3 regions of the Rhizobium sp. NLR8a genome follow, and region 3 is predicted to be linked to each of the others. Evidence: predicted binding sites of a transcription regulator. Region 3 holds the regulator's gene; each other region holds the start of a gene.
What was found. The regulator LexA, encoded in region 3, represses DNA repair genes until DNA is damaged. The targets are predictions, from matches to a motif close to TGTTCNNNNTGTGTTCNG.
Positions count from the first base shown of each region.

Region 1 (10,364 bases), on a different contig from region 3:
GTCTTTCAATCATTCTTGCTTCCGTCACATTCCTCTGTGAAAGCGACGGGCATCCATTTGCTATAAGGACCGCATTCATGCACCGCTCGCTCACAAGCCGCTCTGCACTCGCCCTCCTGTTTGCCCTCGCTTTTGCAGGCGGCGCGGCCGCCCAGCAGGCGCCCGCGGCCTCGGCTCCGGGAGCCCCCTGCGGCGGCGATCTGTCTGCCTTTCTCCAGGGCGTCAAGGCTGATGCGGTCGCCGCAGGCGCCAGCGCCGCAGCCGCCGACGAGGCGCTGGCCGGCGCCGAAATCGATCCCAAGGTCCTGAGCCGGGATCGCGCCCAGGGCGTCTTCAAGCAGACCTTCCTAGAATTCTCGCAGCGCACCGTCAGCCAAGCCCGTCTCGACATCGGCCGCCAGAAGATGAAGCAATATGCCGACGTCTTTGCCCGGGCCGAGCAGGAATTCGGCATTCCCCAAGGCGTCATCACCGCATTCTGGGCGATGGAAACCGATTTCGGCGCCGTCCAGGGCGATTTCAACACCCGCAATGCTCTGGTGACGCTGTCGCACGACTGCCGCCGCCCAGAACTCTTCCGCCCGCAGCTGATCGCCTTGATCGAGATGGTCGAGCACGGCGACCTTGACCCCGCCACCAACACCGGCGCCTGGGCCGGCGAGATCGGCCAGGTCCAGATGTTGCCGCGCGACATCATCGCCTATGGCATGGACGGCGACGGCGACGGCCATGTCCGCCTGAAGCAGAGCGGCCCGGACGCCATCCTGACGGCAGCGAAATTCATCCAGCATCTCGGCTTCGAGCGCGGTCAGCCCTGGCTGCAGGAAGTCACCCTGCCCGACAACCTGCCTTGGGAGAAATCCGGCCTTGGCGGCGCAATGAAGGCCAGCGAGTGGTTCGCGCTCGGCGTCAAGCCGCGCGACGGCAATACGGCCTTCGGTGAGCTCGAGGGCGATCTGGTCCTGCCGCAGGGCCGCATGGGACCGGCCTTCATCGCCTACCCGAATTTCAAGATATATCTCGAATGGAACAAGTCTTTCATCTACACGACCTCGGCCGCCTATTTCGCGACCCGCCTTTCCGGCGCCCCGACCTATCTCAAGGGCGCGCCGGAACAAGGGCTTGCCAACGACCAGATGAAGACGCTGCAGACCAAGCTGCAGTCGCTCGGCCACGATGTCGGAGAGATCGACGGCATTCTCGGTTCCGGCACGCGTATCGCGATCCAGAAGGAACAGCAGCGCTTGGGGATACCGGCCGACGGCTGGGCGACGCCTGCCCTTCTCAACGCTCTCTGATCGCCGCTGACGTTTACCGCCACCCGTTTTGCAAGAAACGGGTGGCGGCATTTGCCGCTTGGGCTAAAGCTTCCTGATGAAGAACCGGTGCCGGTTGCGGACGGTTCGCTTGCGGTGGAGGAAGCGGCATGGACAGCAAGATGAATGCCTGGACTTGGGGGCTGCTGGTCCTGCTCGGCCTGATCTGGGGCGGCTCCTTTTTCTTTGCCCGCATCGCCGTCCAGCACGTGCCACCGCTGACCCTCGTCTTCCTCAGGCTGTTGCTCGCCGCGCTCGCGCTGCATGTCTATATTGCCGGGCGTCTTGACATCTATTCGATCTTCAAGGCCCGCTGGCGCGAGTTCCTGATCCTCGGCGTCATCAACAATGTCCTGCCGCATGCCCTGATCTTCTTCGGCCAGACCCGCATCGGCGCCGGCCTTGCGGCGATCCTGAACGCGACGACGCCGATCTGGACGGTGCTCATCGCCAATTACCTCACCTCGGACGAGAAGTTGAGCTCGGCCAAGATCGCAGGCTGCCTCGTGGGTCTCCTCGGGACGATCGTGCTGGTCGGCCCCGGCATCTCCACCGGCAGCGAAGCCCCGCTCTGGGCGCTGCTGTTTCCGGTGCTCGCCGCCGTCTCCTACGGTTTTGCCGCCACCTACGGCAAACGTTTCAAGGGCGTCCCTGCCGCGGTCACCGCCGCCGGCCAGTTGACCGCATCCTCACTGATCGCTCTGCCATTGTCGCTGCTGGCCGATCGACCCTGGGCACTGACCATACCGCCGCTCGAAGTGCTGCTTGCCATCCTGGCGCTGGCGCTGCTTTCGACCGCCTTCGCCTATATTCTCTATTTCAGGGTCATCGCGACCGCCGGAGCCACCAACGCCTCGCTCGTCACGCTGCTGGTGCCGCCGAGCGCCATCCTCCTCGGCGTGCTCTTCCTCCGCGAAAGGCTCAGCCTGAGCGAATTCGCCGGCATGGCGTTGATCGGTTTCGGCCTCGTCATCCTCGACGGGCGCGCCTATCGCCTGCTGGCCAAGCCCGCCTGACCTCAGGTTGCATTTTTCGTATGTTTTCAACCAGTTGCGGCTTCGCCAAGTTTCGGGCGCATAGGTAAATTCGCAGTCGCCTGATTTAACGCCGTGTTAAAATGTGTGAAGAAAAATTTTCTCGAAATTATCGTTTTATCTCATGGCTTTAGGAAAATGATGTTCGACTTGTCCACTGGCCGTTTCGGCAGCGCAGCATAAAATCCGCTTCCCAACCGACATATTTCAGACATAATATCCGACGGCTAACGCGAGGAGACAGACATGGGACTCACGCAATCCTTGAATGTTCTGTTGGTCAGTGCAGCGTTTGCTTTCGTCTTATCCATGCTCTTCATTTGAGCCGGAATGACGGAGGCGGAATGCTGATAGTGCCTAAACTCCCCTGATCAATCCGCCAACGAAAAAGCGCATGTCCCGCCCGACATGCGCTTTTTCACTTTTGAACGTCTGCAAGGATCAGGCGGCGGCTCCCGCGCTCTTTGTCGTTCGGCGGGCAAAGCCGAGATTGTCAAGCACCGCGGAAACCAGCGGCGCGCGATTCATCGTATAGAGATGGAAATCACCGATGCCGCGCCGGACGAGATCCTCGATCTGCTCGGCGGCAACTTCGGCCGCGACCTTCGCCCGGTCCTCGGGCTTATCGTCGAGGCCCGCGAAACGCTCGTCGAGGAAGCCAGGGATGACCGCGCCACAGGCGCCGGCGAAACGCTTCAACTGCGTCAGGTTCTGGATCGGCATGATACCTGGCACGATCGGGATCGAGATGCCGGCGGCGCGCACCCGCTCCAGGTAGCGCTCGAAATTGTCATTGTCGAAGAAGAACTGCGTCAGCGCCCGGTCGGCGCCGTTATCGGCCTTGCGCTTCAGCATGTCGATATCGGCGGCCGTATCACGGCTTTCCGGGTGCTTTTCCGGATAGGCGGAGACCGAAATCTCGAAATCACCGACCGACTTGAGGCCTGCCACCAGTTCTGCCGCATTGGCGTAACCGCCGGGATGCGGCTGATAGGGCGCGCCGACGCCGCCGGGCGCATCACCGCGCAAAGCCACGAAATGCTTTACGCCGACCTTGCGAAACGTATCGATCATATGATGCGTTTCCTCCTTCGTCGCACCAACGCAGGTCAGGTGCGAGGCGGTGGCAAGCGGCGTCTGCGACAGGAAACGCGTAACAGCAGACAGCGTCGGCGCCTTGGTGGTGCCGCCGGCGCCGTAGGTCACCGACACGAAATCCGGATCCCAATCCTGCAGCTTGCTGACAGTATCCCAGAGCTGCCCTTCCATTTCCTCCGATTTCGGCGGAAAAAATTCGAAGGAGATCCCGAAGTTGCGCCCGCGTCCTTCGCTTTTCAAAGCCATGTCATACTCTCCCGGCAAATGTGGGTTCGGCGCCTTCGCTCGTTTGCGAAGCCATGAGGCGCCTCGGATCGCGCGCGAGCCAGACGGTGACCGTCAACCCCTGCCCGCCCTGCTGACCCGGATGAAGATCGACGACCTGCTCGACGTCGAGCCCGGCCTTGCGCAACCAGTCGGACATCGCCTGGTGCGAAAAGCCGAGACGGACATGGGCATGTTCGTCTCTGAGATATTCGAGCGTGTGCGGCGCGAGGTCGATGACCACGAGCCGCCCGCCCGGCCGCAGCATGCGCGCCGCTTCCGCGATCGCAATCTCCGGCTGATCGAAGAAATGCAGCACCTGATGGATCGTCACAAGGTCGAAATCCTGCCCCTCGAACGGAAGGTTCAAGATATCGGCGTGGCGCACCGTCGCCTTGGTGATGCGGGACTTGTCGAGATTGGCGCGCGCCACGCTCAGCATGTCGCGACTGGCGTCGACACCGACAGCACGGCGGTAAAGTCCGGACAGGAGTTCGAGGATGCGGCCGGTGCCGGTGCCGAGATCCAGCAGCGAATCGATCGGCTGGTTGCCGAGCAGCCGAATGACGGCGGCGTCGACCTCCTCATCCGCCGCGTGCAGGCGGCGAAGCTCGTCCCATTCCGCGGCATTGCGGCTGAAATAGGCTTGCGCCCGCTCGGCCCGCTGGCGCTTGACAGCCGAAAGACGCTCGCCGTCACGAAGGATGGTCGGGTCGTTCTCGGAGACATGTTTCAGCAGCGCCCGCACCAGCATGGCCGCCTTGCCGTCCTGCTTGAGGCGAAAATAGGCCCAGGCGCCTTCCTGATAGCGTTCGATCAGTTCGGCCTCGCCGAGCAGCTTCAGGTGGCGGGAGATGCGCGGCTGCGACTGGCCGAGGATTTCAGTAAGATCGGTCACCGTCAGGTCGCCGCCGTCGAGAAGCGCCAGAAGACGCAGACGCGTGGGTTCTCCGGCCGCCTTCAAGACGTCCACCAGCCCATCCAGTCCCAGCTTCAAAGGTTCGCTCATCATTGGCCCAATCAAGATATAAAGATATCTTTATGTGATTTGAAAAGCGGTGGCAAGCGGCAATTCGCACTGTTCGCGAAATTGCCTGCGCAAATTGCGACGGGGTCTGACACGAAAAAGCCCCGGTCGAACCGGGGCTTCGGAAGCAGAAATGAAGCAGGGATCAGCGTGTCAGGCGCTTATGGGCCTGGCTGCCCGGATTGAGCGCATCCGGGCCGAGGCGACGGACCTTGTCCTCCTCATAATCCTCGAAGTTGCCTTCGAACCATTCGACATGGCCCTCGCCCTCAAAAGCCAGGATATGCGTCGCCAGGCGGTCGAGGAACATGCGATCGTGGCTGATGACGATGGCGCAACCGGCAAAATTCTCAAGCGCGTTCTCAAGGGCGCCAAGCGTTTCCGTATCAAGGTCGTTGGTCGGCTCGTCGAGCAGCAGAACGTTGCCGCCGGATTTCAACATCTTGGCGAGGTGAACGCGGTTACGCTGGCCGCCCGAGAGACTGCCGACCTTCTGCTGCTGATCGCCGCCCTTGAAGTTGAAGGCGCCGCAATAAGCACGGGAGTTCATGTCGAACTTGCCGAGCTTGATCACTTCGGCGCCGCCGGAGATTTCTTCCCAGACGGTCTTGTTTGGATCGAGCGCATCGCGGCTCTGGTCGACATAGCTGAGGTGCACGGTTTCGCCGATCCGGATCGTACCACCATCCGGCGTTTCCTGGCCGGTGATCATCTTGAACAGCGTCGTCTTTCCGGCGCCGTTCGGACCGATGATGCCGACAATGCCCCCCGGCGGCAGCTTCAGCGACAGGTCGTTGACCAGCGTGCGGCCGTCGAAGCCCTTGGTGATGCCCTCCATCTCGATGACCACCTGACCGAGGCGCTCGCTCACCGGGATGATGATCTGCGCGTCGCCGGGACGCTGCTTCTCGGCCGCCTCCACCAACTGCTCGTAGGATTTGATACGCGCCTTCGACTTGGCCTGGCGAGCCTTCGGGCTGGAAGCAATCCATTCCTGCTCGCGGCTGATCGCCTTCTGGCGTGATGCCTCTTCGCGGTTTTCCTGCAGCATGCGCTTGGCCTTGGCCTGCAGATAGGCGGAGTAGTTGCCTTCATAAGGGATGCCGCGGCCGCGATCGAGTTCGAGGATCCAGCCGGTGACGTTGTCCAGGAAGTAGCGGTCGTGGGTAATCATCATCACGGCGCCGGGATAGTCGCGCAGGTGCTTTTCGAGCCAGGCGATGGTTTCGGCATCCAGATGGTTGGTCGGTTCGTCGAGCAGCAGCAGATCCGGCTGCGACAGCAGCAGACGGCAGAGCGCGACGCGGCGGCGCTCACCACCGGAAAGATTGGTGACATCGGCATCGCGCGGCGGGCAGCGCAGGGCTTCCATCGCCATCTCGACCTGGCTTTCCAGATCCCAGAGGTTCTGGCTGTCGATGATGTCCTGGAGCTTCGCCCCCTCTTCCGCGGTCTCGTCCGAGTAGTTCATCATCAATTCGTTGTAACGATCGACGATCGCCGTCTTCGCGGCAACACCTTCCATGACGTTCTCGAAAACCGTCTTGGTGGGGTCGAGTTTCGGCTCCTGCTCGAGATAGCCGACCGTGGCACCCTCGGCGAGCCAGGCTTCGCCGGTATACTCCTTGTCCTGGCCGGCGATGATGCGCAGCACAGTGGATTTACCGGCGCCGTTCGGTCCGAGGATGCCGATCTTGGCATCCGGGTAGAAGGAAAGGTGGATGTTCTCCAGGATCTTCTTGTTGCCATAAGCCTTGTTGAGGCCGGACATATGATAGATGAATTGACGTGCCATGCTGCGCTGCTCCGGGCGGGAAACTTCGTTTCGTGCCGCTATGTAGGCGAAACAGCGCCTGTGAGCAACGCCGAAACCCGTTTACGCCGGATTCCGGTCAGAAGCCCGCCGCATCGACAACGCCCTCGTCACAGCCGAACGTGGTTTTTCCCGCTCCCTGGATCAGATCGGCAAGGCCCGCGCTTTTTGCCGATGCCGTTCCCGCATCCGCAGACAGGCCGATCGTCAACTCGCTGATCACCCTGACATTGCCGGCTCGCCGGCAGCTCATCTTGACGCGCTCGCCCGCACCCGGCCCGAAGCTCTTGTCGAAAGCAGCCTTGATCGCCTCGGCCTTGACCGCCTTGCCGATATTGGCGGCAAAGAGATCGCGCACGGCCGATGTATTGAGCGCATCCACTAAATGGACGCCGACGCCGAAATAATCCTCAACGCTCATTTTCGTGCAGGTGCCATGCTTTATCCATTCGTGCCGTTCAAGGCCGGATTGGGTGCCGGGCATTGCCTTTGCAAGCGACGCCTGCGTCTCGGCCGAAAGCGCAACCGCGGGCAATGTATCCCATTTGCCGTCCTTGTCGGCAGCCTTCTGGTCCTCACTGACGCCGCAATAATCCTGCCGCATCGGCCACAGGCCGTGCAGCGAGAAATTCGTCGCGTCATGGCGCTCGCCGGTCTGGCTGGCGCATTCGGGCTTCTTCTGGTTCGTCTGGCAGAAGGCGGGCTGCCAGCTCGCAGCAAGAATGAAACGGGTACGGCCATCGGCCTCCTGCGCCACGGCAGCGCCGGCAAGGATCATCGACAAGGCGAACGTAAAGGTACGCAACTGCATGCTGCTCATTTCAACCCCCAAAGAAGAACAATGCAGGAACAGATAAGCACAAAGAGTAAACGGCAGCAACCCTGAATCGCAGCCGTGCCGAAATTTGTTATCGACTGCGCGTCGCCGGAAACAGCTGACTATTGCGGGGACCTCACTGTCTTAGAGTTACGCGAGCACCGTGTCGCACTTATAGTTGCAGCATATTCGCTTAAATCGATTCCGCTTTAAGGAATTATGCAGTAGCGATCTGCTCTGCTGGGGCGGGGAGGATCCGGATGTTTTCTGATACGCAAAGACTCGCGATAGGGGAAGCGTCTCTGGCCTATCACCATGCCGAGGCTACCCACCCGGCGCGCGGCGTCCTGTTGATATCGCACGGCCTGGCGGAGCATTCGAAGCGGTACGGCCGCTTTGCCGCGGCGATGGCGGCGCGCGGCTACCACGTCTATGCCCATGATCACCGCGGCCACGGCGAGACGACGGCGCCCGACGCGCCGATTGGCCGCTTCGCCGGCCGGGATGGCGTCGACCGGGTGATCGGCGATGTCCATGCCGTGCGCGCCCATGCGGCCTCGCGCCATCCCGGCCTGAAGGTGATCCTCTTCGGCCATTCGATGGGCGGTCTCGTGGCGCTCAATGTCGCCGTCACCGCTCCGGGCGACTTCGACGCTGTCGCCGTCTGGAATTCGAATTTCGCCGTCGGCCTTGCCGGCCGAGCCGCCCAGGCGATCTTGCTTGCCGAGCGGATGCTGAAGGGCTCCGACGTGCCGAGCGGCCTCTTGCCGAAGCTCACCTTCGGAGCTTGGGGAAAATCGATCCCGGACCGCCGCACCGAGTTCGACTGGCTGTCCCGCCATGCCGATGAAGTCGACAAATATATCGGCGATCCGCTCTGCGGCTTCGATGCTTCGGTCTCGCTCTGGCTCGATCTCTTCGAACTGACGTTTCGCGCACCGCAGAAGCTCCATCTCGACCGGCTGCCGCGCGACATGCCGATCCATCTGGTCGGCGGCGGCGAGGATCCGGCGACGGGGCGTGGAAAAGCCATCCTCTGGCTGTCAAACCATTTGAAAGCGCAAGGCTTCTCTCGTATCAGCACTCGGATATATCAGGATATGCGGCATGAAACGCTGAACGAGATCGACGCCGAAGCGGCGACCGCCGCCTTCGCGGACTGGTGCGACGAGGCACTCGCAAGATCCTGAGCCAGAGAGATCCCATCATGAGCAGCACCTCCGCCCGGCCCGCTTCGTCCGCCTCCGAAGTGACGACGGGGCTTGCGCTGATGTTTCTTTCGGTGATGTTCTCGCCGCTCATCGACATCTTCGCCAAGCTTGCCGTCGTCACCGTCCCCTCCGCCGAGATCACCGCCGGCCGCTTCCTCGTGCAGGCGCTCTGCATGCTGCCGATCGTGCTATGGCGACGCAGCTTTACCGATTTCTCGTGGCGCCAGAGCCTGTTCCACGCCATCCGCGGCTTCGTCATCACCGTCTCGATGATCTCCTTCGTCACCACGCTGAAATATATGGCGGTCGCCGACGCGATCGCGATCTTCTTTATCGAGCCGATCATCGTGACGATCCTCGGCGGCATTATCCTCAAGGAGACGATCGGCTGGCGGCGCTATACCGCCTGCGGCGTCGGCTTCTTCGGGGCGATGCTGATCATCCAGCCCAGTTTCGAGGAGGTCGGCTCCATCGCGCTCCTGCCTGTCGTCAGCGCGCTCTGCATTGCGATCTTCGTGTTGATGACCCGCGTCCTCTCGCACCGGGAGGACCCCTGGTCGATGCAGTTCCAGATGGGCATCTGGGGCTTGCTCTTCTGCGCTTTCCTGCTTTTTGTCGGCGAAGGAAGCGGCTCCGATCTCTTCGATCCCGTCATGCCTGCAGGCAGCGCCTGGTTCTACGTGGCCGGCGTCGGCGCCATGGCCGCGATCGCCGGCATCCTCGGCGTCTATGCCTTTCGTGCGGCACCGGCGTCGACGCTGGCGCCGCTGCAATATTTCGAGATCGTTTCGGCAACGATCTTCGCCTGGCTTGTTTTCGGCGATTTTCCGGATGCGATCAAATGGCTCGGCATCACGATCATCATGGCGTCGGGCTTCTACATCCTCTGGCGCGAGCGCCGCTTTGCTTCAAAGCCGGTATCCGATACATCTGAGGTGACGCTGGCGCCGTAGACACCGACGGGAGGAACATGACCGAGACCGCGACGAACATGCCGCCGCTTGCCGGCATCCGGGTGATCGAGCTTGCCCGCGTGCTCGCCGGCCCCTGGGCGGGCCAGATGCTTGCCGATCTCGGCGCCGACGTCATCAAGGTGGAAAATCCCGACGGTGGCGACGACACCCGCCAATGGGGACCGCCCTTCGTCGAAGGTGCCGACGGCGAAAATCTCTCGGCCGCCTATTACCACGCCGCCAATCGCGGCAAGCGCTCAATCACCGCCGACCTCAAGAGCTCTGAGGGCCAGGATCTCGTTCGTCGCCTCACAGCCACAGCCGATGTAGTGATCGAGAATTTCAAGGTCGGAGGCCTCGTCAAATACGGGCTCGATTACGACAGCCTGCGCAAGCAGAACCCGAGGCTCGTCTATTGCTCGATCACCGGCTTCGGCCAGACCGGCCCCTATGCCGGCCTCGCCGGCTACGATTACATCGTCCAGGGCATGTCCGGCTTCATGTCGATAACAGGCGAGCCGGACGGCCAACCGATGAAGGCGGGCGTGGCGATCGCCGACATCTTCACCGGCATCTATGCCGTCTCGGCGATCGAGGCCGCCCTGATCCATGCCCTGAAAACCGGACAAGGCCAGTTGATCGACATGGCCCTGCTCGACGTGCAATCGGCCGTCCTCGCCAATCAGAACATGAATTACCTCATCACCGGCGCCGCACCGACCCGCCTCGGCAACGCCCATCCGAACATCTCGCCCTATGAGGTCGTACCGACGGCCGACGGTTATCTCATCCTGGCCGTCGGCAATGACGGCCAGTTCCGCCGCCTCTCTG
Region 1 is NZ_JABDWI010000003.1:413,210-423,573, forward strand. Features, by position in the region: gene HJC04_RS07765 (lytic murein transglycosylase) at 78-1,298, shown strand; gene HJC04_RS07770 (DMT family transporter) at 1,427-2,332, shown strand; gene metF (methylenetetrahydrofolate reductase [NAD(P)H]) at 2,792-3,694, opposite strand; gene HJC04_RS07780 (metalloregulator ArsR/SmtB family transcription factor) at 3,696-4,721, opposite strand; gene ettA (energy-dependent translational throttle protein EttA) at 4,885-6,534, opposite strand; gene HJC04_RS07790 (ribonuclease T2 family protein) at 6,632-7,372, opposite strand; gene HJC04_RS07795 (alpha/beta fold hydrolase) at 7,630-8,559, shown strand; gene HJC04_RS07800 (DMT family transporter) at 8,577-9,533, shown strand; gene HJC04_RS07805 (CaiB/BaiF CoA-transferase family protein) at 9,551-10,364, shown strand, end outside.
Region 1: a site for LexA is predicted at 7,387-7,404, ahead of HJC04_RS07790 (ribonuclease T2 family protein). Genes of this name have one in related genera too.

Region 2 (10,364 bases), on a different contig from region 3:
GCATCCACACGCTCGATCGGCTTGGAGAGCTGACGAAGAACGGGGTCGGGAAGAATGATGAGTGGCTTGATGGTCATGGGCGTTCCCATAACCCATCTTTTCCCGCTATGGAATTATCCGGCGCGCGGGGAAGGCGCTTTTTTGCATCCCCGCCCGGAATTTCGCCATATTCGCCTCACGCCACCCGGCGAGCCGCGACGACGGCAGGGCCTTCCGAGCGGGCGCGGAAGCGGCGCAGCAATTCGATCAATTGGTCCACCTCGTCCTTGAGGCGACCGGTTTCCGCCGACGTGCGCTCAACCATGCCGGAATTCTGCTGGGTGATCTCGCCCATGCTGCGGATTGCCACGCTGACCTCGTTGACGCCGGTCGCCTGATCGCGAGCGGCGGCGGCGATATCGGCGACGAAGCGGTTGATGATGTCGATGCGGCCGATCATGTCGTTCAGCGCTTCGCCAGTGCTGGAGACGATGCCGACACCCTCATTGACCTGGGTCGAGCTCTGCGAGATCAGGTTCTTGATCTCCTTGGCAGCCTCGGCCGTGCGCTGGGCAAGTTGGCGCACTTCCTGGGCGACAACGGCAAAACCCTTGCCGGCATCGCCGGCGCGCGCTGCCTCGACGCCGGCGTTCAGCGCCAGAAGATTGGTCTGGAAGGCGATTTCGTCGATGACGCCGATGATCTTGGAAATCTCCGTCGAGGATTTCTCGATGCCGGCCATCGCCGAAACGGCGCTGGTGACGAGCTCACCCGAATTCTTCGCCTTCTGCTGCGTCTCGCGTACGGCGTCCGAAGCCTTCTCGGCATTGGCGGCCGTCTGGCCGACGCTGACGGAAAGCTGCTGCAGGGCGGCCGAGCTCTCCTCGACGCCCGCCGCCTGCTGGGCAGTGCGCAACGCCAGGTCGTTGGTCGCATTGGAAATGACGTCGGCGCCGTTCATGATATGGCCGGACGTGTCCCGCACCGATGCAAAGGACTGGCGAAGCGCCTTGACGGCACGATTGTAATCCTCGGCCATTTGCCGGAAATCACCTGGCAGGTCGGACGGCAGGGTAGCCTCGAGATCGCCGTTCGACAGCGCCTCCAGGCCGCGGCGCAGCTGCTCGAGCGCAAGCGCCTGGTCGGATTGGGCTTGGGCGCGCTGCTCTTCAAGAGCCTGGCGTTTGGCTTCAAGCGTCTCGAGATAGACCGAGATGGAATAATCCATGTCGAGCATGCCCGCCTTGATGACCGCCGACAGCTTCTCGGCGAGCAGTTTGCCCTGCTGGCGCGCGAAGACCGACGGCCACTGCTTCTCCATGATGCCCTTGACGAGTTCGGACATGACAAGGGCGTAGCCGCCGACATACCAGCGCGGCTCCAGCCCGATGCGGGCATGCGTTCGGCCGACCGCGGTCACGCCGTCCACATAGCTCTCGTCGAAGGCGCCGCCGGCAAGCTTGCTCCAATGATCCTGCTGGTGCTTCTTGGCGTGGGCGACATGGTTCTTATCGGCGAAAAAAGCCGATACGGCGGGGGTCCTGGCGATCTTGGCATAAAACTTATCGAGGGCAGCGCCGATCAGCTCTGATATGACGGGGCTGATATCCCGCATCGACCGGCGCGCCGCCTCGTCCAGTTCGATGAAATCGAGACGCTGTCTGAGGGCACTGTCGGTCTGCTGGGATGTCATGGAAATCTCTGTACTTGGCGCAACGGCGCGGGAGGGAATTCATTGGCACAGATTTTGGCCAATATGGTTGAGCAATGATTAAACTGGCAGCGATTTTCCGCGTCGGCGAGGAAAGCGACAGAGAGGATATTGGGAATTGCCGATTTTGTTCACGTTTTGATCTATATATTGCCCCATCTTCTGTTATGGTTGCGGCATGACCGTTCATCCCGAATCGCTCGCCCTCTCCGTCGCCTCGCTCAGTCCGGCCATGCTGGCGCTTGCCGGCGGCGTTCTCATCGCCTTTGTGCTTCTGGTGATCATCCTTCTCTTGCGCGGCATCAGCCTCCGCCGCGAGCAGGCGGAGGAGGCGAGCCTGCGGGCTGGCGAAAGCGAGGCGCGCATGGCCGAGCTTTTGAAGATCCAGGCGGAGATGCAGGGCCGCATCACGGCCATGGCCGAGGTTTTCGGCGCGCGTCAGAGCGAGCTCAATCAGGCAATCAGCCAACGTCTCGACGGCATGTCGCAGCGCGTCAGCTCGACGATCACCGAGCAGACGAAATCGACGCATGAGAATCTGCAGCGGCTGCAGGAGCGGCTGGCGGTCATCGATGCGGCGCAGAACAATATCCAGACGCTCGCCAAGGACGTCGTCGGACTGCAGGCGATTCTCTCGAACAAGCAGACGCGCGGCGCCTTTGGCCAGTCGCGGATGGAGACGATCGTCGCCGACGGCCTGCCGATGGGCGCCTATGCCTTCCAGCAGACGCTCTCCAACGGCTCGCGGCCGGACTGCACGATCCGCATGCCGAACGGCGCGCCGCCGCTTGTCATCGATGCGAAGTTCCCGCTCGAAGCCTGGAACGCCATCCGTGACGCCGGCAGCCCCGAGGCCGCCAAGATCGCCGGCCAGCAGTTCCGCCGCGATATGGAGATCCATATCCGGGATATTTCGGAGAAATATCTGATTCAGGGGGAAACCCAGGAGACGGCCTTTCTCTTCGTGCCGTCGGAATCGATCTTCGCGGAGATCCACGAGAACTTCGAGCCGCTGGTGCAGAAGGCACACCGAGCGCGCATCGTCATCGTCTCGCCATCACTTCTGATGCTGTCGATCCAGGTCATCCAGGCGGTGCTGAAAGACCAGCGCATGCAGGCGCAGGCGCATCTGATCCAGGGCGAGGTGGCACTGCTGATGGACGATCTCGGCCGCCTCGACGAGCGGGTGCGCAAGCTGCAGGGCCACTTCGCCATGGCGCAGAAAGATATCGACATGGTGGTCACGTCAGCCGACAAGCTCACCAGGCGCGGCGCCAAGATCGAGGCGCTGGAATTCGAGGCAGGCGGTGACGCCAAGCCCGCCCGCGATGGCGAGGCTCCGGCCAAATCGGTGGAAAGCCGTACCGGCCTTCTCAAGCTTCGGGTGGTTGACGAGGAGTGACCGCTTCGGGCAGTGTCTCGCCCCATGGAATAGCAGGGGCATGATGTCATTCGCATGCTCTAAAAGACGGGACAGCCTGATGATCACAGTTTTCGGATCCATCAACATGGATCTCATCGCCACGACCGAGCGACTGCCGAAGCCCGGCGAGACGGTGGCCGGCAACGGTTTTGCCACGGCTGCCGGCGGCAAGGGCGCCAACCAGGCGCTGGCAGCCCGCCGCGCCGGCCGCTATGTGCACATGGTCGGCGCCGTCGGCAAGGATGCTTTTGCCGCCGATGCACTTGCCCTGCTCGATGCGGCGGGAACCGATCTCTCCCTCGTGAAGCATGTCGACGGCCCCACGGGCACGGCGCTGATCCTGGTCGGCGCCGACGGCGAGAACATGATCGCCGTGGTTCCGGGCGCCAACGGCCTGGTCACGCCAGCTGATGCGGAAATCGCGGTCGGCCGCATGAACGAAGGCGACATGCTGATGTTGCAGCTCGAGGTGCCTGTCGCGGCCGTCGAACGCGCGCTCTCGGCCGCGCGCGCCAAGGGCATCACCAGCATCCTCAACCTCGCCCCCTTGATCCCCGATGCACCGCGCCTCGGTCGCCTGGCCGATATCGTCATTGCCAATGAGACCGAGTTCGAGCGGCTTGCCGGACAGGACGGCATGGACGCACAAGCGCGCGAGGCAGCGCTTGTCCGCCTGCATCAGGAAACCGGCCAGACCCTGATCGTGACGCTCGGCGGCGATGGCGTCATCGCCATCCGGGATGGGGTCATTTCACGGGCGCAAGGGCTGGCGATCGATCCTGTCGATACGGTCGGGGCAGGCGACACCTTCTGCGGCTATCTCGCCGCCAGTCTCGACGAGGGCCTCGACTTTCGGACGGCGCTGCACCGGGCGGCAGTCGCCGGTTCACTCGCATGTCTCAAATCAGGAGCGCAACCGTCGATTCCTGTGAGTGAGGAAGTCGCAGACAGAATATAGGCTAGCCTGCCTGCGAAACTCGCCAGATCTCCTTCAATTTTAAGGGAGATTTCTGCGGCTTTCATCATACAAACCGCTAAAGTTTCACTCAAATTTAAGAGGTCTCCGGCGATCTTCCCAGTGATCGCCGGGTCTTCGCGCTTGCGGATCCGCGGCTGATGCGGCTGCTCCATGACGGAGCCATGCCTTCGCTCCTGCGCCGGAGAATGCACGTTCGGCGTATCCTTGCCCGAGGACCCCATGTTCATTTTTCGCATGAAATCGCTTGCGGCGAAGCTCATCGTCATCACCGGCGTCGCTATCGCGCTTGTTCTCATCGTTTCGAATCTCTTCCTCATCGGCCAGACCCGGGACCGCGTCCAGACGCTGACGATGGACCAAGCCAATCTCGAGGCGAAAGCGATCGCCAACGAAATCGCCGCCAATGTCGGCGAACTCGCCAGTGCCGCACGCAGCATGACAGGCGTGATCGGTCGAGCCCACGAAGGCAAGTCGCTCGACCGCAGGGGCATGATCAACGTGCTGAAAGCTAATCTCGAACAGAACGCCTTTGCCTTCGGCAGCTGGTTCTGCGAGCAGCTCGGCGCGCTCGACGGCAAGACCACCGAGATCGCCAACAATAATGACGAAGGCACGAACAAGAACGGCGCCTTCACGCCCTATTGGTCGAAGACCAAGGACGGTGGAATCCAGTACTCCACCTTCGACAATGATTATACCGCCGAATGGTGGAAGCTTGCTGCCGACAGTGGCAAGGGCGCGATCACGACCCCCTACCTCGCCCAGGGAACAGATGTGCCGACGCTGCTGACGTCCATTGCCTATCCCGTCATATCGGGCGGCAAGATGATCGGTGTCGGCGGTGTCGACATCTCGCTGAAGTCGCTGACCGACAAGCTGCAGGCGCTGCATCCCTTCGGCTCGGGCCGGGTGACGCTGCTGTCCCAGGCCGGCAACTGGATCGTCGCACCGATCCCCGACCTGATGACGAAGCAATATGACGGCGAAGGCGCCGACGTCGTCAAGGCGGCGCTGTCGAACAAGCAGCCCGGCCTCGTCCGCAACCTCACCTATGACGGCTTCGATCCCTTCGACCGCGTCGTCTATCCGTTCGAGGTCCCCGGCGTCAATGCCACCTGGCTCGTGCTTGTCGACGTCCCGCACGCCGCGATCAACGCGCCGGTACAAGACCAGACTTACATGATGATCGCCACCGGCCTGATCGTGCTCGGCGCGGTGATGCTCGCGCTCTATTTCGCCGTCCGCTCACTCGTGCAGCGGCCGCTCGGCAGCCTTGTCGCCAGCGTCAAAACCCTCAGCGACGGCGAATATGCCGTGCCGGTCACGGGGCAGGATCGTACCGACGAAGTCGGTTCGGTCGCCAAGGCGCTCGAAGGCTTCCGCTTCAAGCTCGCCGACTCCAGGCGACTCGAAGACGAAGCCGCCAGAGAGCGGGGGGCCGCGGAGGCCGAGCGCGGCCGTTCTGAATCGGAACGCCAGGAATCGCTATCGCTGCAGCGCCAGATCGTCTCGATCGTCGGCGCCGGTCTTTCGGAGCTGTCGCGGGGCAATCTCGGTCACCGCATCACCGACGAATTTCCCGGCGAATACGGCAAGCTGAAACAGGATTTCAATGCCGCGCTAGCAAGCCTCGAAGAGACCATCGTTACAATGAACCTCAGTGTCGTCAATATCGGCGCCGGCACCGGGGAGATCAGCAACAGCGCTTCCGACCTCGCCAAACGCACCGAGCAACAGGCGGCAAGCCTGGAAGAGACGGCGGCAGCGCTGAATGAGCTCACCGCCCAGGTCGATTCGAGTGCCGAGAATGCACGCACGGCTGCCGACAACGTCAACCTCGCCTGCCAGGATGCCGAAAAATCCGGCGAAGTGGTGCAGAAAGCCATCGCCTCCATGCAAGGGATCGAGCAGTCTTCGACGGAGGTTTCGCGGATCATCGGCGTCATCGACGAAATCGCCTTCCAGACCAACCTGCTGGCACTGAACGCCGGCGTCGAAGCGGCGCGCGCCGGCGAAGCCGGCAAGGGTTTTGCTGTCGTCGCCCAGGAAGTGCGTGAACTCGCGCAGCGTTCGGCCAATGCCGCCAAGGAGATCAAGACGCTGATCAACACCTCGGCCGTCCAGGTCAAGGAAGGCGTCGATCTCGTCGGGCGCGCCGGCGGTGCGCTGCACAAAATCGCCGAGCAAGTGATGGGGATCAACAGCCTGATCCGGGAGATTTCGGCGTCGGCCAGCGAACAGGCGGTCGGGCTGAAGGAAATCAACCAGGCCATGAACCAGATGGATCAGGTAACGCAGCAGAATGCGGCGATGGTGGAGGAAGCGACTGCCGCCAGCGTGGCGCTCAACGACGAAGCGCAGACACTGAAGGCGCTCGCTACGCGCTTCAGCGTCTCCGGCTCCGCCAATGCGACTGCACTCGCCTCCGTGGCAAGGCAGATGCGTGCGCCGGCTGCAGCCCCCTCGCATTTCGCGGCCGCTCCCGCCGTTCGCCACGCCCCGGCGACCCGCCGCACCACACCTCAATCGCATGGCTCGGCTGCCCTGGCTGGGGATAACTGGGAAGAGTTCTGACCGTTCAGCCCTCCATAAACAAAAAGGCGCCTGCGAAATCAGGCGCCTTTTTCGTTTGGGTATCTATGCAGCTCAGGCAGCGTTCGACGTCTGCTCCTCGTTGAGGAAGGCATAGATCGCCGAGGCGGAATCGGTGGCGCGCAGCTTTGCAACCAGGTCTTGATCGCGCAGGACGCGGGCGATGCGCGACAGGGCTTTGAGATGATCGGCGCCGGCGCCCTCCGGCGCAAGCAGCAGGAAGACGAGGTCGACGGGCTGGTCGTCCAGCGCTTCGAAATCAACAGGCTGCTCCAGCCGGGCGAAGATGCCAACGATGGAATGAATGTTCACCAGCTTGCCGTGGGGAATGGCGATACCGTTGCCGACGCCGGTCGAACCCAGGCGTTCGCGCTGCAGGATGACGTCGAAGATCTCCCGTTCGGAGAGCCCGGTGATCCTCGCGGCTCTTGCCGCCAATTCCTGAAGCAACTGTTTCTTGGAATTTACTCTGAGGGCGGGAATGATCGCATCCTGATGGAGCAAATCTGCCAATGCCATTTCTTTTTCCTTCTGTCGCCGGGATCAGTTGATGCGAGGAGCGGCGGCGATACCGCCGCTCACCGCCCTGATCTCAGGCTTTGATATTGGCCGAATCGATCCAGCCAATATTTCCGTCGTGCCGACGATAAACGATGTTCAGATGTTCCTTGCCGGGACTGCGGAACAGGAGAAGCGGCTCATCGGTCATGTCGAGCGCCATCACGGCGGTGGCGACGGACATGGTCTTCAACTGCTTCGTGCTTTCAGCGACGATCGCCGGGGCGAAATCGTCGGGGATTTCATCCTCGTGATCAGGAACGGAGTCCATGACCGTGTAGGAGACTTCTGCAAAGCCATTCAGGTGGTTTCCGGCATGGTGGTCCTTCAGCTTGCGCTTGTAGCGACGCAGGCGTTTCTCGATGCGCTCGGAAGCGGCGTCGAAAGCAAGCTGCGGATCCGTGGCTTCGCCGGCGGCATGAAGCACCACCCCGCTGTCGAGATGAAGCTTGCAGTCTGCCGAGAAACGAGAACTCGCCTTTTCGACGGTCACCTGACCGGAATACCCCCCATCGAAGTATTTCGTGATGGCCGTAGCAATTTGGTCCTCGATCTTTTGACGGAAGGATTCACCAATTTCCATATGTTTCCCGGATACACGCACACTCATGGAGTTTCCCTTCTTATGGTCGTTTGCGGGTATCAGTTTACGCCAAGCCTCGGGTTCATCCAAGCACTTCGCGCAATCTCAAGCAAGATCGGCGTAGGCCTGTGGGCCCTCGGTTCCCTTGGGATGATGGGGATAACTTCAAAACGCCGTTCACGGCGCCGATTGCGGCGGGCTTCTAGCCACAGGTTACCGGAAAGTCAATAGGACGTCGAATCAGGCCCGGGCGCGCTCGCAGAAGGTGTGGCAAATCTCTTGCGGAAGGAGCCTTCCAGCGACTTTCCTTTCATGATCTCACGCGCTTCGCGCCTGCGTTGTGCGCGGCATCGTCATGGCGATGACACCGAGAATGACGCAGGTGAGCCCGATCAAGGCCGTCGGGCTTAGACTTTCGCCGAGGAAGATGGTGCCGATCGCGACACCGATCGGCACGCGGAGATAGGCTTGCGATGTGGTTCCGACCGAACCCAGCGTCTGAACGAGACGGAAATAGATCGTAAAGGCAAGCGCCGTCGAGAAGGCGGAAAGGGCAAGCAGCGCCAGCACCGATTGCGGCCGAGGGATCGAGCCCCCACGGCCGGTCGACGAGCAGGCTCACAGGCATCAGAATGACCGCGCCCGAGATCAGCGAGCCGGCCGCCGGCACGGCAGGATCAAGGCCTCTGAAGTTCTTGCTGAAAATCGCGGCCCCGGCATAACAGATGGTCGCCAGGATGATCGCGATTTGCGCCATCAGGCTTTCGCCAAGACCGCCGAGCGCTTCGACGCCGATGACAAGGCAGATGCCGGCAAGCCCGGAGACGACGCCGAAGAGCTTTCGCGCCGTCGCCTGCTCATGGCGGGTTATCGACACGGTCAGCAGGAAGGTGAAGATCGGCGTCGCCGAATTCAAGATCACCGCCAGTCCGGCATCGACGGACTGCTCCGCCCAGGCGATCAGCGTGAAAGGAATGACGCTGTTCAGGCAGGCCTGGACGACGAACAGGCGCCATGTCGCGCCATCGCGCGGCAGGCGGACATGCCGATGGCAAAGCACGGCCAGCAGAATGGCGCCGGCAATCAGTGTGCGCACGGCGATCAAGGTCACCGGCGGGATCGTTTCGACCCCGATCTTGATGAAGGTGTAGGAAGAACCCCAGAGGGTCGCCAGCACCAAAAGCAGGACAAGTTCTCTGGCAAGCTTCGGCTTTTGCGGCGTCATAGACACGTCGATATTCGTTCAAGACACGGGAGAAATAGGCCAATTGCGAAGTGGATGCTTCGATCAAGATCGAAGCGTCCTGCTGCGTCAGAAGCCCGCGACCTTGGCGAGCGCCCGTTTCTCGCGGCGGCGCTGGACCGAGGAAGCGATGTTCATCGCTTCCCGGTATTTCGCGACCGTGCGGCGGGCGAGATCGACGCCCCCCTTCTTCAGCATGTCGACGATGTCATCATCGGAGAGCACCGCGTCCGGGCTCTCCTGCATGATCAGCGCGCGGATCTTGTGACGCACTGCCTCGGCCGAATGGCTGTCGCCGCCCTCGACGGCGCCGATCGACACGGTGAAGAAATATTTGAGCTCGAAGAGGCCGCGCGGCGTCAGCATATATTTGTTCGAGGTGACGCGGCTGACGGTGGATTCATGCATCTTGATCGCCTCGGCCACCGTCTTCAGGTTCAGCGGCCGCAGGTGGTCGACACCGTGCAGCAGGAAGGCGTCCTGCTGGCGGACGATCTCGCTTGCCACCTTCATGATGGTCTTTGCCCGCTGGTCGAGGCTGCGGGTCAGCCAGTTGGCGCTCTGCAGGCACTCGGAAAGGAAGGCATGATCCTCACCGTTCCGGGTCACGCGGGAAAAATAGGACTGATTAACAAGCACGCGCGGCAGCGTATCCGGATTGAGCTCGACCAGCCAGCCACCCTCCGCGGAGGGCCTGACAACGACATCCGGCATGATCGCTTCGGAAACACCCGTCTCGAATCCGCTGCCGGGCTTCGGATTGAGCTGGCGGATCTCGCCGAGCATGTCGAGAAGATCTTCCTCGTCAACGCCACAGAGCCGCTTCAGCGTGACGAAGTCACGCCGCGCCAGGAGTTCGAGGTTTTCGACCAGCGCCTGCATGGCAGGGTCGTAACGGTCCTTCTGCCGGAGCTGGATCGCCAGGCATTCGGCGAGGCTGCGGGCGAAAACACCCGGCGGATCGAGTGTCTGGAGTGCGGCGAGCACGTGTTCGACCTGCGTGAGACCCGTGCCGAGCCGCTCGCCGGTCTCGACGAGATCGAGCTGGATGTAACCGGCATCGTCAAGCTGATCGATAAAATTCTGGGCGATCAGCCGATCGCTCATATCGGGCAGGACGAAGGGGATCTGCTGGGCGAGATGATCGCGCAGCGACACCTGACCGGCGACAAAATCATCGAGATCGTAATCGGCGCCGTCGGCGCTGCCCGGCATGGACTTCCACTGACCGACGAGTTCCGGTGCATCGAGGCGCTGCGGACCACCGTCATCGGGAAAAACATTGGTGTAATTGGC
Region 2 is NZ_JABDWI010000004.1:162,308-172,671, reverse strand. Features, by position in the region: gene def (peptide deformylase) at 1-77, opposite strand, end outside; gene HJC04_RS09065 (globin-coupled sensor protein) at 176-1,672, opposite strand; gene HJC04_RS09060 (DNA recombination protein RmuC) at 1,869-3,092, shown strand; gene HJC04_RS09055 (ribokinase) at 3,172-4,071, shown strand; gene HJC04_RS09050 (methyl-accepting chemotaxis protein) at 4,312-6,666, shown strand; gene ptsN (PTS IIA-like nitrogen regulatory protein PtsN) at 6,739-7,203, opposite strand; gene hpf (ribosome hibernation-promoting factor, HPF/YfiA family) at 7,277-7,852, opposite strand; partial or broken gene HJC04_RS09035 (DMT family transporter) at 8,144-9,050, opposite strand; gene rpoN (RNA polymerase factor sigma-54) at 9,138-10,364, opposite strand, start outside.
Region 2: a site for LexA is predicted at 1,819-1,836, ahead of HJC04_RS09060 (DNA recombination protein RmuC). Genes of this name have one in related genera too.

Region 3 (10,364 bases):
AGCGATGCAGGCGAACGGATTGGCGCCCGACGAACCGGCGAGACGGACGGTCGAGGTCGAAGCGTTCTGCTCGTGATCGGCATGCAGGATGAAGATGCGGTCCATGGCGCGGGCAAGCACCGGATTGACCACATATTCCTCGCAGGGGACGGCAAAGCACATGCGCAGGAAGTTCGACGCATAGTCGAGGTCGTTCTTCGGGTAAACGAAGGGCTGGCCGATATGATACTTGTAGGCCATAGCGGCAAGCGTCGGCATCTTGGCGATCATGCGCAGGCTGGCGACCATGCGCTGGTGCGGATCGGTGATGTCTGTGGAGTCGTGATAGAAGGCCGACAGGGCGCCGACACAGCCGCACATCACAGCCATCGGATGCGCATCACGGCGGAAGCCGGTGAAGAAGCGGCTCATCTGCTCATGCACCATCGTGTGGTGCGTGACGCGATAGTCGAAGTCCTTCTTCTGCGCGGCCGTCGGCAGTTCGCCGTAGAGCAGGAGGTAGCAGACCTCGAGGAAGTCGCCGTGCTCGGCAAGCTGCTCGATTGGATAGCCGCGGTGCAGCAGCACACCTTCGTCACCGTCGATATAGGTGATTTTGGATTCACAGGATGCGGTCGAGGTGAAGCCCGGATCGTAAGTGAAGGAAGCGGTGTTTTTGTAGAGGGCACCGATGTCGATGACGCTCGGGCCGATCGTGCCGCTTTTAACGGCGAGGTCGACTGATTTGTCACCGATTTTTATTGTAGCGCTTTGATCCGTCATGCTGATCCTCCGAAATGTCGGTGGCGCCACAAAAGCGCCATAGGGGTTAAGCGTCCTTTCCGATAGCTATATGATCGTGACGCTAATGCCAAGTTACCGTGATGGCATTTTGTGCATTGCGGCATCACCTTTTAGGCACCGCAGCGATGAGCCGCACGCATAACGGAAGCCGATGATTCGACTTGCCTTTTGCTCCTTTGGGTTTTCCTTCGTATTTCAACCGATTATTCTTGCCGGATTTGCGTGAAGGTTGCATTCTGGCGACTTCGCGGGGCATTTTGGGCGGCGCATGCAGGAACAGACGACAGCCGAATTGCGGCCGCAAGTGGGCGCCGGCCTTGCCGATCCGCCGAATTTTCCTGCGCCTGCGGTGGTGACTCAATCGGTAAGGACGCAGTCGCAGACCCCGTTGCGTCATCGGCTGCTGGCCGCCGCCCGGCAATCGCTGCCTGCCGGAGCCTACATGCTGGGCGAAGAGGCCGATTATGGCCGAATGCTGCTGTTCTCGCCGGTCTTCCTCGGAGCCGGCTCGGCCTTCTGGTTTCTTGCGGCATCGGATTTGCCCCTCGTTCCATCGCTGCTCTGCTTGCTGGTGTCGGCGGCCGCGGTTTTCCTCACCGGTCCCAGCCGGCCGGCCTTGCGCGCAAGTTTGATGGCGCTGGCACTTTTCGCCGGCGGCATGCTCTCGGCTCAGTTTGAGAGCTGGCGGGCTTCGACGGTGATCCTCGATTCATCCGTGACGACGACGGTGACCGGCCGTGTCGAACGGCGGGAAGGGGACGGCCGCGGGCGCTGGCGCTACATTCTTGCCGTCACAGGCACCGAGGCTCCGGAGCTGAAACGGCCGCCGAGACGCATCACCGCGATCGTCCGGGGCGCCGATGCGCCTTTCGAAATCGGCGACATCATCACCGGCAAGGCACGGCTGACACCGCCGGCGGGCCCCGCACTTCCCGCGCTCAACGATTTCTCCTTCGGTGCCTATTTCGACGGCATCGGTGCCAACGGTTTCTTCTATGGTGCGCCGGAGAAACTCGACTTGGAGGCAGGCCCGCAGGCGGCCAGCTCGACGTCGGACGCTCTGCTCGAATGGCTCTACCGGCTGCGCAGCAGCATCGGCGACCGCATAAGATCGATCCTGCCCGGCGATACCGGCGCTTTTGCCGCTGCTCTGGTGACGGATGAACGGCGCGCCATCTCGAAGACGACGACGGAGGCGCTGCGCCAGTCCGGCCTTGCCCATATCGTCGCGATCTCGGGCCTCAACATGGCGCTGTCGGCCGGCATCTTCTTCGTCGGCTTCCGCATGCTGCTCTGCCTCTTTCCCGGCGTCGCCCAAGCCTATCCGACAAAGAAGATCGCCGCCGCCGGTGCGCTCATGGCCGTCACCGCCTATTACCTGATCTCCGGTTTCGGGGTTTCGGCCGAGCGCGCTTTTATCATGATGACCATCATGCTGATTGCCGTCTTCTTCGATCGGCCGTCGATCAGCCTGCGCAATGTCGTTCTCTCTGCGCTCATCATCATCGCCATTTCACCTTCGGAAGTATTGGGACCGAGCTTTCAGATGTCCTTTGCCGCGACATTGGCTTTGGTATCGGGCTATCAGCTGTGGAAGGACAGGCGTGTCCGTGAAAACGCTTTCCTGAAATTGCCGATCATCAGGCCGGTGGTTGTCGTCGCCGGTTTCTTCGGCGGCGTCTTCCTGACCTCGCTGATCGGCGGTTTTTCCACCGCCCTGTTTTCGATCGAGCATTTTCATCGCCTGACGGCTTACGGCCTGCCGGCAAACCTTGCGACGATGCCGATCATCTCCTTCATCGTCATGCCGGCCGGGCTGCTGGCGATGCTGCTCATGCCCTTCGGGCTGGATGCTCCGCTCTGGACGGTGGTCGGATTCGGCCTCGATCTGGTGATTGCGGTTGCCAAGACGGTGTCCGGCTGGGGCGGCGATATCGGCATCGGCCGCTTGCCCGCCTGGTATTTCGCAGTGGCGGTGGCAGGCTTTCTGCTGCTGACGCTGCTGCGCACCCGGCTGCGCCATGTCGGCACATCCATCATCGCCGTCTCGACACTCACCGTACTGCTGCTGCCGGCTCCCCGCCCGCCGGATCTGGTGATTTCGGAGGATGGTGGTCTGGTTGCGGTCGTTGCGGCTGAGGCAATCGCGTCCAACCGTGAAAACCCGCCGGATTTCATCTTCGACCAGTGGCAGCGAGCGCTGGTCCTGCCGACACATGTTCCACCGAAGATGCTGGATGGTCCGGCTATCCCGCCGGAAGGAGAAGACCGCCGAGTCAGGCTTTCCCGCGATCAGCAGAACGAAGCGAGCGCAGCGATGCGGGCAGCCGCAGCAGGCGGTGAAGCAAACCGGTTTTCCTGCGTCAAGAAGGCGTGGTGCACATCACGACTCGGCAATGGCCATATCGTCACCGTCATCGACAATGCCGCCTATCTCGGCCCGGCCTGCGATACGGCCGATATCGTCGTGACCTCGGTCCGCCTGCGTTTCAACAGCTGCCGTTCAGGCGGGACGCTCTTCACCGGCGAGACGCTCCGCAGGACCGGTTCCGTCGAATTGCGCTTCGCCGATGCCGGCCTGCAGGTCGCAACCGCATTCGAGGCGCTATCGCGGCCATGGATGCGCCATCGCGCCTATGATTGGCGCAAAGACAGTTTTACCGAATCCGGTCCGGCTGCTGTCAGTGATAACGGCGAATGAGGCCGACGAGCTTGCCCTGCACCTTGACGCGGTCCGGCCCGAAAATCCGGGTCTCGTAAGCCGGGTTGGCGGCTTCCAACGCGATCGAGGCGCCCTTCCGGCGGAAGCGTTTCAGCGTTGCTTCCTCGTCGTCGACGAGGGCAACGACGATGTCGCCGGGACTTGCGGTGCTGCCGTTGCGGATGATCACGGTGTCGCCGTCGAAGATGCCGGCGTCGATCATCGAATCGCCCTTGACCTCCAGCGCGTAGTGCTCACCGGAGCCAAGCATGTCCGCGGGAATGACGATGTCATGCGTGTTGTTCTGGATCGCCGAGATCGGAACGCCGGCGGCGATTCTTCCCATGACCGGCACGGAGACAGAGTTGCCGTTGTCGGCGACCGGCTTTGCGGCAGCGGGGGCGGCGACCGGCTGGGGTTTGCCGAGGCTGCCCTCGATGACGCTCGGCGAAAAACCGCGGCGCTGTTGCAGGCTGGGGTTATAGGCCTCCGGAAGCTTGATCACTTCAAGCGCCCGGGCGCGATTCGGTAGGCGGCGAATGAAGCCGCGCTCCTCGAGCGCCGTGATCAGGCGGTGAATGCCGGATTTCGAGGCGAGATCCAGGGCATCCTTCATTTCGTCGAAGGAGGGAGGGACGCCGGATTCCTTCATGCGCTCATGAATGAAAAGGAGAAGCTCCTGTTGTTTGCGCGTGAGCATCGACGTCAGACCCCTGATTGAAACAAATCCAGAACAGACACTATATGTTCCATATGTGTTCCGCAAGTAGCTAAATTTCCGTAAAACTTCGGGCCAACTCGTCGAGATTTTTAATTTCATTCGACGGGATTGGCGCACATCGCTTGCATTCGGGGAGGGGCTGTCGCACATCTTTGCCCCTTTCAGGAGGATATCATGAACGCGCATTCCGCCAAGTCGCATCCGCTGGATCACGTCGTGCTGCCGGTGGTCAATATCGATCTGGCGCGTGAGAGGCTCGGCAAGCTCGGTTTCACCGTCGCCGCCGATGGGCGCCATCCCTTCGGAACGGAGAATGCCTGCGTCTTTTTCGCCGACAAGACCTATCTGGAGCCGCTTGGCGTGGCGAGCGTCGAGGAGAGCGAGGCAGCGGCCCGCCACGGCAATGTCTTCATCGCCCGCAATCGCGCCTTCCGCTTCCGCTGCGGCGAGGAGGGATTGTCTGCGCTGGCCTTCCTCAGCGAGGATGCCGGCCTCGATCATAAGCGCTTCGTCAGCAACGGCGCGAGCGCCGGCGAGATGTTGCAATTCAGCCGGCCGATGCGGATGCCGGATGGTTCGGAGACCGTCGGCAGCTTCAAGCTGGCCTTTGCAGCTGATCTGCGCGCACCCGATTTCTTTCTCTTTACCTGCCAGCGCATCAATTCCTTCCCGACAGATCGCGCCGCGCTGGAGACGCATGCCAATGGCGTGATCGGCATTGCCGAGATCGCGCTTTGTGCGCCGGACCCGGCGGCATTCGCCGCCTTCGTCGGGCTTGCGATAGGGCAGGCGGCGGCGGAGAAAACCGGTTTCGGCGTGAATATCGCGGCATCAAATGCGAAGATCAGCCTGATGACGCCCGAAGGGCTGGAGGCCTATTTCGAGCTTGCCGTCTCATCCGCCGATCGTGGTCTGCGCGGCCGGGTAATCCTCTTCACCGTCGCCGATCTTGCCGTGACAGAAGCGCATTTGGGTGCTAACGGGATCACATTCACGCGCAAGAACAATCGCATTCTGGTGAAGTCTACGCCCGGGCAGGGTGCGCTCTTCGCCTTCGAGGAAACACGATGAGCACCGACACGAATTCCGAAGTCAGGATCGGCGAAGGCGAAGGTCAGGTCACCTTTTCCAATACCGCCCGCCTGTCGCTGATTGCCGGCCCCTGTCAGATGGAGAACCGGGACCACGCCTTCATGGTCGCCGGCACGCTGAAGGAGCTTTGCGCAAAGCTTGGCATGGGTCTTGTCTACAAAAGCTCCTTCGACAAGGCCAACCGCACCTCGCTCTCGGCCGAGCGCGGCATCGGCCTGGAAAAGGGCATGGAGGTCTTTGCCGACCTCAAGAAGGAATTCGGCTTTCCGGTCATAACCGACGTCCATACGGCCGAGCAATGCGCCGAGGTGGCCAAGGTGGTCGATGTCCTGCAGATCCCGGCCTTCCTCTGCCGTCAGACCGACCTACTGATCGCCGCCGCAAGGACCGGCCGTGCCGTCAATGTCAAGAAGGGCCAGTTCCTCGCCCCCTGGGACATGAAGAACGTCCTGAAGAAGCTCAACGCCAGCGGCAATCCGAATGTGCTCTTGTGCGAGCGTGGCGCTTCCTTCGGCTACAATACGCTGGTCTCCGACATGCGCTCGCTGCCGATTATGGCGGCGATGGGCGCTCCCGTCATCTTCGACGCGACGCATTCCGTCGCTCAGCCGGGCGGGCAGGGCGATTCCTCCGGCGGCCAGCGCGAGTTCGTGGAAACGCTGGCGCGCGCGGCAGTGGCGACGGGAATTGCCGGCGTCTTCCTCGAAACCCATCAGGACCCCGACAACGCGCCGTCCGATGGCCCGAATATGGTTTATCTCAAGGACATGCCGCGACTGCTCGAGAAGCTGCTTGCCTTCGATGCGATCGCCAAGTCCTGACGTTCAACAAGCTGACATGTTCGTGGTTTAGGCCACGACGGAATGCTGGTTCGGAGGCCGGAAATTGCGGCATTGTAATTTGCACGCCTTCGATTATGACAGGCTTCGAACGACTTATCACCCACCGAGCAGGAAGAACCCATGACTGCAATCACCGATATCATCGCCCGCGAGATCCTCGATAGCCGTGGCAACCCCACCGTCGAAGTCGACGTCTATCTCGAAGACGGCAGCATGGGCCGCGCGGCCGTTCCCTCGGGCGCCTCGACGGGCGCGCATGAGGCGGTCGAGCTGCGCGACGGCGGCAAGCGCTATCTCGGCAAGGGCGTCGAAAAGGCGGTCGAGGCCGCCAACACCGAGATCTTCGACGCGATCGGCGGCATCGACGCCGAAAACCAGATTCAGATCGACAACATCATGATCGAGCTCGACGGCACGCCGAACAAGTCGCGCCTCGGCGCCAACGCCATCCTCGGCGTCTCGCTCGCCGTCGCCAAGGCTGCCGCCCAGGCATCCGGCCTGCCGCTTTACCGCTACGTCGGCGGCGCTTCCGCCAGCCTCCTGCCGGTGCCGATGATGAACATCATCAACGGCGGCGCCCATGCCGACAATCCGATCGACTTCCAGGAATTCATGATCCTGCCGGTCGGCGCCGATTCGATCGCCGACGCCGTGCGTATGGGGTCGGAAGTCTTCCATACGCTTCGAAAGGAGCTTGCCGCGCAGGGCCACAACACCAATGTCGGTGACGAAGGCGGCTTCGCCCCCGGCCTGAAGAGCGCGCCCGAAGCCCTGGATTTCATCATGAAGTCGATCGAGAAAGCCGGCTACAAGCCGGGCGACGACATGTGCCTCGGCCTCGACTGCGCCTCGACGGAATTCTTCAAGGACGGCAAGTATGTTCTCGAAGGGGAAGGCCGTACGCTCGAATCGGGCGCCATGGCCGAATATCTCGCCGAGCTCGCCGGCAAATACCCGATCATCTCGATCGAGGACGGCATGGCCGAGGACGACTGGGACGGCTGGAAGGCGCTGACCGATCTGATCGGCAAGAAGACCCAGCTCGTCGGCGACGATCTCTTCGTCACCAACTCCGCCCGCCTTCGCGACGGCATCCGCATGGGCGTCGCCAACTCGATCCTCGTCAAGGTCAACCAGATCGGCTCGCTGACGGAAACCCTCGACGCCGTCAACACGGCGCATAAGGCGGCCTATACCGCGGTCATGTCGCACCGCTCCGGCGAAACCGAAGATTCGACCATCGCCGATCTTGCCGTTGCCACCAACTGCGGCCAGATCAAGACCGGTTCGCTGTCGCGTTCCGACCGTCTCGCCAAGTACAATCAGCTGATCCGCATCGAGGAAGGCCTCGGCCCCCAGGCCCAGTATGCCGGCCGCTCGATCATCAAAGGCTGATCGTTCCGATTTTCAACGGCTCGACCCGCGCCACCCGGCGCGGGTTTTTTCGTGCGCGCTTTCTACGGTCAATGAACGGTTAATCTCTGCGCGTTATGCTGAGCGAATTGGTAATGCGTTCAAGAGCATGCGTGTATGTGGACAAAGCATCATAAGAAGAGAAAGCTCGGCCGCTTCGTCATTCCGGCCATGACGGTCGCCTTCCTTTCCTATTTCGGTTATCATTGCATCCATGGCGATTATGGCCTGCGGGCGACGGAGACGTTCGAGCGTCAGCGCGTCGCGCGCGAAAGGGAGCTTGCCGTCCTTAAGGCGAAGCGCGAACATCTGGAAAGCCAGGTCGCGCTGCTGAGTGATGGCTCGCTCGACAAGGATATGTTGGACGAAAAGGCGCGATATCAGCTGAATATGTCGCGCGCGGACGAGATCGTCATTTTCAACCATTATTCCAATTAACCGAAATCGGGTTAATTGGAATTCCCGATTTGTTTTCAATGATTTAGCGACGAATACGAGCCATGCAATTATGGCATTGCTGTGGTCATATTTCTTCCCTATGGTACGCGCCACCGAGAAACGACAAACCCATAGGGAGGGTTGAATGGCGCCGCGAAAGACCGCGACCGTTTCCAGCCGCAAAACTGCAGCAAAACCAGCAGCCAAAGCATCGAATGGAGGCCCGGTAGCCGACTTCGATCGGGATGAGGAACTCAAGGCCTATCGCGAGATGCTACTGATCCGCCGCTTCGAGGAGAAGGCCGGTCAGCTTTACGGCATGGGCTTCATCGGCGGCTTTTGTCATCTCTATATCGGTCAGGAAGCCGTCGTTGTCGGCATGCAGATGGCACAGAAGGAAGGCGATCAGGTCATCACCGCCTATCGCGACCACGGCCATATGCTGGCAACCGGCATGGAGGCGCGCGGCGTCATGGCGGAGCTGACCGGGCGCCGCAGCGGCTATTCCCACGGGAAGGGCGGCTCGATGCACATGTTCTCGAAAGAGAAGCATTTCTACGGCGGTCACGGCATCGTCGGCGCCCAGGTTTCGCTCGGAACGGGGCTTGCTTTTGCAAACCACTACCGCGGCAACGGCAATGTCGCCATCGCCTATTTTGGCGACGGCGCTGCCAACCAGGGCCAGGTCTACGAGAGCTTCAACATGGCGGCGCTCTGGAAGCTGCCGATCGTCTATATCGTCGAAAACAACCGTTACGCCATGGGCACCTCGACCGCCCGTGCCACCGCCCAGTCGAACTATTCGCTGCGCGGCTCCGGTTTCGGCATTCCCGGCATTCAGGTCGACGGCATGGACGTTCGCGCCGTCAAGGCGGCGGCCGACGAGGCGCTAGAACATTGCCGCTCCGGCAAGGGGCCGATCATTCTCGAAATGCTGACCTATCGTTATCGCGGCCACTCCATGTCCGATCCGGCGAAATATCGCACGAAGGAAGAAGTGCAGAAGATGCGCTCCGAGCAGGACCCAATCGAGCAGGTGAAGGCGCGCCTCATTGAAAAGGGCTGGGCTTCCGAAGACGATCTGAAGGCGATCGACAAGGATGTCCGCGACATCGTCGCCGACAGCGCCGACTTCGCCCAGGCCGATCCGGAGCCGGATGCATCCGAGCTCTATACCGACATTCTGCTTTAATCGGGGAGGGAACCCATGCCTATCGATATCCTCATGCCCGCCCTCTCTCCGACCATGGAAGAAGGCACGCTGTCCAAATGGCTGAAGCAGGAAGGTGACAAGGTCACTTCAGGCGACGTCATTGCCGAAATCGAGACCGACAAGGCGACGATGGAAGTCGAAGCCGTTGACGAAGGCATCATCGGCAAGCTGCTGGTCGACGCCGGCACCGAAGGCGTCAAGGTCAACACCAAAATTGCCGTGCTGCTGCAGGACGGCGAATCCGCTTCGGATATTTCCGCCAAGCCGGCCGCCGCCGCTCCGCAGGTGGCCCAGGAAGAAAAGCCGACCAACACCGGTTCGGCCTCAGCGCCGCTTCCGGCCGAGCCGAAGGCTGTCGTTCCGAATGACCCGGAAATTCCAGCTGGCACCGAAATGGTGTCAATGACCGTGCGTGAAGCGCTGCGCGACGCCATGGCCGAAGAAATGCGCGCCAGCGACGACGTCTTCGTCATGGGCGAGGAAGTCGCCGAATATCAGGGCGCCTACAAGGTCACGCAGGGCCTGCTGCAGGAATTCGGCCCCCGCCGCGTCATCGATACGCCGATCACCGAGCACGGCTTTGCCGGAGTCGGCGTCGGTGCCGCCATGGCCGGCCTTCGCCCGATCGTCGAATTCATGACCTTCAACTTCGCCATGCAGGCGATCGACCATATCATCAACTCGGCCGCCAAGACGCTGTATATGTCTGGCGGCCAGATGGGCGCTCCGATCGTCTTCCGCGGCCCGAACGGTGCCGCCGCACGCGTCGGCGCCCAGCACAGCCAGGACTATGCCGCCTGGTACAGCGCCATCCCCGGCCTGAAAGTCGTCATGCCCTACACGGCATCCGACGCCAAGGGCCTGCTGAAGGCGGCAATCCGCGACCCGAACCCGATCATCTTCCTCGAAAACGAAATTCTCTACGGCCAGCACTTCGACGTGCCGAAGCTCGATAATTTCGTGCTGCCGATCGGCAAAGCGCGCATCCATCGCCCGGGCAAGGACGTCACGGTCGTGTCCTTCGGCATCGGCATGACTTATGCGACGAAGGCGGCCGCCGAGCTCGAACAGCTCGGCATCGATGTCGAACTGATCGATCTTCGCACCATCCGCCCGATGGATCTGCCGACCGTTATCGAATCGGTAAAGAAAACCGGCCGC
Region 3 is NZ_JABDWI010000007.1:206,088-216,451, forward strand. Features, by position in the region: gene gltA (citrate synthase) at 1-762, opposite strand, end outside; gene HJC04_RS15330 (ComEC/Rec2 family competence protein) at 1,052-3,484, shown strand; gene lexA (transcriptional repressor LexA) at 3,465-4,184, opposite strand; gene HJC04_RS15340 (VOC family protein) at 4,380-5,276, shown strand; gene kdsA (3-deoxy-8-phosphooctulonate synthase) at 5,273-6,118, shown strand; gene eno (phosphopyruvate hydratase) at 6,260-7,534, shown strand; gene HJC04_RS15355 (septum formation initiator family protein) at 7,670-7,990, shown strand; gene pdhA (pyruvate dehydrogenase (acetyl-transferring) E1 component subunit alpha) at 8,136-9,182, shown strand; gene HJC04_RS15365 (pyruvate dehydrogenase complex E1 component subunit beta) at 9,198-10,364, shown strand, end outside.